2 linked regions of the Alloacidobacterium dinghuense genome follow. Each later gene encodes a partner of the first gene's protein in a complex. Links are inferred from orthologs where the notes say so. Each region holds a gene or a part of one and is shown on either strand. Other genes may lie near its edges.

Region 1 (3,242 bases):
TCCCCCTGCAGCCAAATTATCTTGTCTTGACGCGCTCGCTGTTTCCATTTGTCCTGCTGTTTGATTGGGCTGGCTGTAGAGGTGCGCTACGCACTGAAAAAGTAATTGAGATAGTTACGGTTCTAAATCTGATAGTGCTGCTGCCTGGACTTCTTCTTGTCTCACTTATGCGCCTGGAGGGCCGGGAGAGCTATCTGGTAGCGCAGAAGCAGGTAGCGCTACTCAAGAGTTATCTGACCTCACATACCGCTCAGAATAATGTAGTGTTGGCGCCTTCTACGCACTACTACCTGTATAAAGAGGCATTTCCCAATCTCTATAACCCGAGCTATCTCTCATCACAGCATGACATGAGCCAGGTAGTCGCCATTGCCAATTGCGATACTGCCTCCCCATTCTTCATACCCGGAACAAAGCCCTTGCCGGAGGGTGTGAATCCAACAAAGTTTAAACTCTTTGACTCAGGATCTCCGTCGGTGAGTGTGACCCTTCTGCATCGAAAGCTCATGTCCAAGAACTGGACATGGTCCTGCGATCTTTATGTGTCGAAATCGCTGGAGAAACCGCAATGACCGCAGCCCATGTCCTGCAACCTCAGCTGAATAAAAACTCCTTCGTCCGCAATTCCTTCACCGTGTCGCGAAGCTTCGCCGCTTTCTCAAACTCAAACTTCTTCGCCGCCTCGCGCATGTCAGATTCGAGCTTGCCAATATAAATTTCCAGCTCTTCCTGCGACTTGAACTCCGGCATCGTGTCGTCTTCTTCGGTCAAATCGGCATAGTCGGCCTTCAGAATCTGCGCCAGCGACATTTCCGTCGCTCGGATGATCGAAGTCGGCGTAATCCCATGCTCCTCGTTGTAAGTCCGCTGCACTTCGCGCCGCCGCGACGTCTCACCCATCGCCTGCTTCATCGAATCCGTAATGCGGTCGGCATACAGAATCGCGCGTCCATTCACATGCCGCGCCGCGCGTCCAATTGTCTGAATCAGCGACCCCGCCGAGCGCAGAAACCCTTCCTTATCCGCATCCAAAATCGCCACCAGTGATACCTCCGGGAGATCGAGCCCCTCGCGCAGCAGATTAATCCCGATCAGCACGTCATACTCGCCCTTCCTCAGATCGCGCAGCAGTCGCACGCGCTCCAGCGTCTCAATCTCCGAATGCATGTAGCGGCAGCGCACGCCAACCTCCGCGTAATAGCCAGCCAGGTCTTCAGACATGCGTTTCGTCAGCGTTGTCACCAGCACGCGCTCATTCTTGGTTGCACGGTCGCGAATCTCTGCCAGCAGATCGTCAATCTGTCCGCGCACGGGCCGGATCTCCACCTCAGGATCAACCAGCCCCGTAGGCCGGATAATCTGCTCGACGACAACCCCCGCCGACTTCGTCAACTCATACGGCCCCGGCGTCGCCGAAACATAAATCAGCTGGTTCGTCCGAACCTCAAATTCATCAAACTTCAGCGGACGGTTATCCACCGCCGAAGGCAGCCGAAACCCATAATCCACAAGGTTCTGCTTGCGCGATCGGTCTCCATGCCACATACCATGCAGTTGCGGAACCGTCGCATGCGACTCATCAATAAAGAGCAGGTAATCGCGAGGGAAATAATCCAGCAGCGTCGGCGGAGGCTCGCCCGGCAGTCGTCCGGAAAAATGCCGGGAGTAATTCTCAATCCCGTGGCAGTACCCCACCGACTTGATCATCTCCAGATCAAAGCGCGTCCGCTGATGAATCCGCTGCGACTCCACCAGCCGTCCCTGCGACTCAAGTTCCTTCTCCCACCACGCCAGCTCTTCCAGAATCGACGCCATCGCCGTATTCTTCTTCTCCGGCTTCACCACGTAATGGCTCTTTGGATAAATCGGCAGCCGCGCAAACTTCTGCTTCACCGTCCCAAACAGCGGATCGATCTGCGCCAGCGACTCCACCTCATCGCCGAAGAGCTCAATGCGATACGCCATCTCGTCGTAAGTAGGGAAGACCTCGATCACATCGCCGCGCACCCGAAACGTTCCGCGCCGGAAATCAGCTTCGTTGCGGTCATACAGAATCTCAACGAGCTTTTTGGTAATGTCCTCGCGCCGGACCTTCTGCCCTTTTTCGAGCAGCAGCAGCATGCCGTAATAAGCATCCGGATCGCCGAGGCCGTAAATGCACGAGACAGACGAGACGATAATCGCATCGCGCCGCTCAAAGAGCGACCGCGTAGCCGAGAGCCGCAGTTTGTCCAGCTCTTCGTTGATCGTCGCTTCCTTCTCGATATACAGATCGCCCGAAGGTATATAGGCTTCCGGCTGATAGTAGTCGTAGTACGAGACAAAATACTCAACCGCATTCGACGGAAAGAACTGCTTGAACTCGTGATAGAGCTGCGCCGCCAGCGTCTTGTTATGCGCCAGCACCAGCGCCGGGCGGTTCAGCTCCTCGATGATTTTCGCCATCGTAAAGGTCTTGCCCGACCCGGTCACACCAAGCAACACCTGGTGCTTCTCGCCAGCGCCGATGCCGGAAATAAGTTCCTCAATCGCCCGCCCCTGGTCGCCGCGCGGCTTGTAATCACTCACTAACTGAAAATCCATTAAACCCTCAACTCTTCATGGTAAAAGAAAAATGCTTGTCATTCTGACCCTGAACAGAGTGAAGGGGAAGGATCTGCTTTTTGCATCGATCAGAACGAAAAGGTGCCCCATCCTGACTCAGTCACGGTGGGAAATAAACCAGCCTCCGTGACCTGGCACCAACTCAACAAGGCAATTTATTCTGAATAGTTATGAAAAAAAGCGTGCTTCTCTGCCTTCTGCCCCTCCTCGCTTTTTCTTCCCTCGCGCAAACAGCAAAGCCGACATCGACGACACCGCCTGAAGCCAGCTACAACCCAGTCGCCGACCCGCAAGCCATCGTCACGTACGGCAACGCCCGCTTCACGGTTCTCACACCGCAACTCATTCGCATGGAGTGGGCCGCAGATGGCAAGTTCGAAGACAAACCATCCTTCGTTTTCCTCAACCGCCGCCTGCCCGTGCCCAAATTTACAACTGGGCAGGAGACGAATGGTCTTGGCGGAGGCGTCACGATTGACACAGGGGCGCTGAAGCTGGTTTATGGTCCAAGTGACGGTTCGAGAGGAGGCAAATTCACCGCCGACAATCTCAGCATCACCTTCACCCTCGACGGCAAGCAGGTCACCTGGCATCCCGGCATGCCTGACACCGGCAACCTGCAAGGCACAACACGCACC
Region 2 (3,490 bases), 3.6 Mb from region 1 along the record:
TCGGATCACCCTTTAGCGCTTGTTTTGCCCGCGGACCAGTTTCCTGACCTTCTTCTTATTCGAGCCGCGCGGAGTCGTCCGCTTGGCCTTCGGTGTCGCCTTCTTGCGCGCCGTGCGCTTTATCTTCTTGCGTTCTTCCGTGCTTTCAATCTTTTTGGTATTTGCCATTCTTCTCCTTCAATTTCCTGCCCGTCCCCGAATCATCCGCACAATCACAGTTGTCATCCTGAGCGGAGCGCCATCAGGCGCGTAGTCGAAGGACCTGCTTTTCATCTCATTCGCGATATCGGATGCCCCAACCTTAGCCTCTGGCTAAGATTGGTCTTCGGTTTCACGAATAGCCTTATATGCGTTCCAGCTGCGCAAACTTCTCCACCAGCTTTTTCACACCGAACTTGGTAAATTGTACCGTGATCTTGGCGTCCTCACCGTCTCCCTCGCGCCGGAACACAACGCCTTCACCATACTTCGGATGCCGGACGCGCTGCCCGCTCTTGAATCCTACCGCACCCTTCGGTTCCGCAACTTCAATCTTCGGGCGTGACACGCTCCCGCCGCGCCCGCTGAAAAACTGTGCAATGTTATCCAGCGATTCGCCGCCGCTCTTCTTTACCGCATTGCGAGTCGTCGAACCGCTGCCATTGCGCGGCCGCATCGGCCTCTGGTCTTCATCCTCATAGTTGTAGTGATGGCTCCCGTCGAAGCCATCGTCGTACCCGCGATTCTCGCGACGCCGCATCCAAGAAGGCTGCTGCGACGCAGCCGCGGCATATCCGCCCCAGCTCGACGCCCTGTGCTGGATGCCGCTCAAATCCTCAAGCAGCGACGGCGGCACTTCCTCCAGAAACCGCGAAGGCATCGACGCCTCCGGCATGTCGTTCCCGTAGCGCCTCCGATAACGCGCCCGCGTCAGCACCAGCGCATCCATTGCCCGCGTCATGCCCACATAAGCCAGCCGGCGCTCTTCTTCCATCTGGTCCGGCTCGTTCAGCGTGCGCGAATGCGGAAACAGCCCCTCTTCCATGCCCGCAAGCAGCACCAGGGGAAACTCCAGTCCCTTCGCCGAATGCAGCGTCATCAGCGTCACGCGAGAGTCCGGCTTGTACTGGTCCGTATCGCTCACCAGCGCCGCATGGTCGAGAAACTCATCCAGCGTCTCGCCGCGTTCCTGCGCATCCTGAGCCGCATTCGCCAATTCCTTCAAGTTCTCAATCCGCGAGAAAGCCTCCGGCGTCCCCTCTTCCTCAAGCGCGCGAATATACCCGCTGCGGTCGATGATGAAGCGAATCAACTCCGGCAGCGTCGCCGCATCCCCGGGCGCGCGGAATCCTGGCACAGCTTCCTCGGTCTTTTCAGGCTCGACGCCCTTCTCGGCTTCTTCTGCAAATGGATTGAACTCCGAAGCCTCGAAGGCAACATCGTCATCACCAAATGCAAACCCATGCTGCACGTCATCGCCAAAGTCAAAGCTCGTATCTTCGTTTTCCGATGCGTCAGCAGCAGCTATATCAAACGAAGCATCCCCACCTTCGGTCGCAACATCCGCCGTCAGCTTCTCGGCGAATCCCGGAGACAGCATCGCCCGCGCATCTTCGATCAGCTTACGGAACGTATCGAGAGCGATGCACGCCCGCGTCGGCAGCAGTCTCTCGCTGAGCACTTTTTCGGTAGCAGTCCACGTGCTCGCGCCGGTTTCCAGCGCAATCCGCTCCAGCGTTTCAAGCGTCGCCTTGCCAATCCCGCGGGTCGGAACATTGATCACCCGCTGCAAGGCAATCGCATCATGCGGATTCTGAACTAATTTTAGATAGCTCAACAGGTCCTTGATCTCAGCCCGCTCATAAAACGAGAAGCCGCCGACCATCGTATAGCTGATCCCGTACCGGCGCAGCCCCTCTTCAACCAAACGCGATTGCGAGTTCGTCCGGTAAAGCACTGCCACGCGCACGTCTTGGTGTTCCTGCCCTGCCTTACGCAGATACTTCTGGATATAGTCCGCAATGAACAGCGCCTCGTTCTCGCCATCCGGAGCCTCGTAGTATCCGATCAATGCACCGCCTTCGCGCTCCGTCCACAGATGCTTGCCCTTGCGCTGCGAATTCCGCGCCACCACCGCGCCCGCCGCCTCCAGAATCACCTGCGTCGAGCGGTAATTCTGCTCCAGGCGAATCACCTTAGCGTTGGGAAAATCCTTCTCAAACTCCAGAATGTTGCGAATATCCGCACCGCGCCACGAGTAGATGCTCTGGTCCTCATCGCCGACCACGCAGACATTCTTTTCCTCACCCGCAAGCAGCTTCATCAGCTCATACTGTGGACGGTTCGTGTCCTGATACTCATCGATCAGCAAATAACGATAGCGCCGGTTGTACTTCTCCCGGACCTCGGCAGAAGACTTCAGCAGCCGCACCGCTTCCAGCAACAGATCATCAAAGTCCAGCGCATTGTTCTTGCGTAGCTCCTTGCGATACGCCTCGAAGATGTGCGCCACCCTCTCACTCAACGGATCGGCCGATTGCAGGTAATACTCCTGCGGATCGATCATGTGGTTCTTCGCCCACGAAATCTTCGACAGCACCACCCGCGGCGTAAACTGCTTGTCATCGATTCCCATGCGCCGCATAATCTGCTTCACCAGCGCCTGCTGGTCGCTCTCGTCGTAGATGGCGAAAGTCTTCGTCAGCCCTTCATTTCCAATCCGCAAAGCCTCGATATCGCGCCGCAACATGCGCACGCAGAACGAGTGGAAGGTCGCAATCAGCGGCTTCGCCAGCGTCGTATGCCCGATCAGTTTATCGACGCGCTCGCCCATTTCGGCCGCAGCCTTGTTGGTAAACGTCACCGCCAGAATGGAGTCCGGTGCAACCCCGCGCTCCTGAATCAGATACGCAATCCGGTGCGTAATGACGCGCGTCTTCCCCGACCCGGCACCGGCCAGAAGCAAAACCGGCCCGTCAACGGATTCAACCCCAGCCCGCTGTGGCGGGTTCAACTTGTCCAGTAAATGCGGCAAAACAGATGTCTCGGAAACTTTCTCGGCGGGTGTTCTTCTATCAGTGTATCGCTGTTCCACTCCCTTCGCCTGTCATCCTGAGCGCAGCGAGGATCCATACAAAGGCAGAATCTGTCATAACAACTAGATAGCTTTCGGGTAGAAGCACCGGCCTTCAGGCCGATTACAATGAGGCTTTAGCTCGGAGAACTTTCATGGCAGATTCAGTGAAGAAAACAGATTCAGTTCAGACCTTGAAAGGTATCATCCCAAAACCGCTATTCCCTGTTTCCATTGAGGACATGAATCGGGCAATCGCCGAGGCTGGAGAAGAGGCGGCCCGGACTTCTATGAAACGTTGCGAACGGTCTGAGACCCCAATCAAGCTCAAGTAAACTTCTCTCGATGCCCACCTCCACCAATCCACGCATCTGCGTCTTCTGCGGATCAGCCGACGGAGCCGATCCCATCTACGCCCAGACCGCAAAAGAATTAGGC

What was found.
Region 2: the proteins of uvrB (region 1) and H7849_RS18180 are in contact, whole or in part, in a crystal structure (PDB 7EGT), measured with the Thermus thermophilus proteins. The link is inferred for Alloacidobacterium dinghuense from one-to-one orthologs. Residues at the interface, in WP_096411307.1 of Thermus thermophilus: Glu23, Leu25, Arg26, Asp27, Gly28, Glu29, Arg30, Phe31, Arg55, Glu326, Asp327, Phe328, Glu379, Ser382, Gln383, His398, Gly400, Arg401; in WP_096412145.1 of Thermus thermophilus: His654, Arg656, Phe657, Gln666, Asp668, Glu669, Lys680, Arg681, Leu682, Ser683, Lys685, Tyr686, Ala687.

The regions. Positions count from the first base shown.
Region 1 is NZ_CP060394.1:826,317-829,558, forward strand. The notes cover bases 90-3,013. They hold uvrB (excinuclease ABC subunit UvrB), read right to left. Parts: upstream 2,584-3,013; coding sequence 595-2,583; downstream 90-594. Other genes in these bases: H7849_RS03425 (hypothetical protein), read left to right, coding at 90-572; H7849_RS03435 (glycoside hydrolase family 31 protein), read left to right, coding at 2,775-3,013. In the rest of the region: more of H7849_RS03425, read left to right, coding at 1-89; more of H7849_RS03435, read left to right, coding at 3,014-3,242. UniProt on the Escherichia coli protein: The UvrABC repair system catalyzes the recognition and processing of DNA lesions. A damage recognition complex composed of 2 UvrA and 2 UvrB subunits scans DNA for abnormalities.
Region 2 is NZ_CP060394.1:4,398,509-4,401,998, reverse strand. What follows is about bases 144-3,315. They hold H7849_RS18180 (ATP-dependent helicase), read right to left. Parts: upstream 3,014-3,315; coding sequence 344-3,013; downstream 144-343. Other genes in these bases: H7849_RS18185 (hypothetical protein), read right to left, coding at 144-168. In the rest of the region: more of H7849_RS18185, read right to left, coding at 13-143; H7849_RS18175 (LOG family protein), read left to right, coding at 3,398-3,490. UniProt on the Escherichia coli protein: A helicase with DNA-dependent ATPase activity. Unwinds DNA duplexes with 3'-5' polarity. Translocates on single-stranded DNA with 3'-5' polarity. Initiates unwinding more efficiently from a nicked substrate than double-stranded DNA.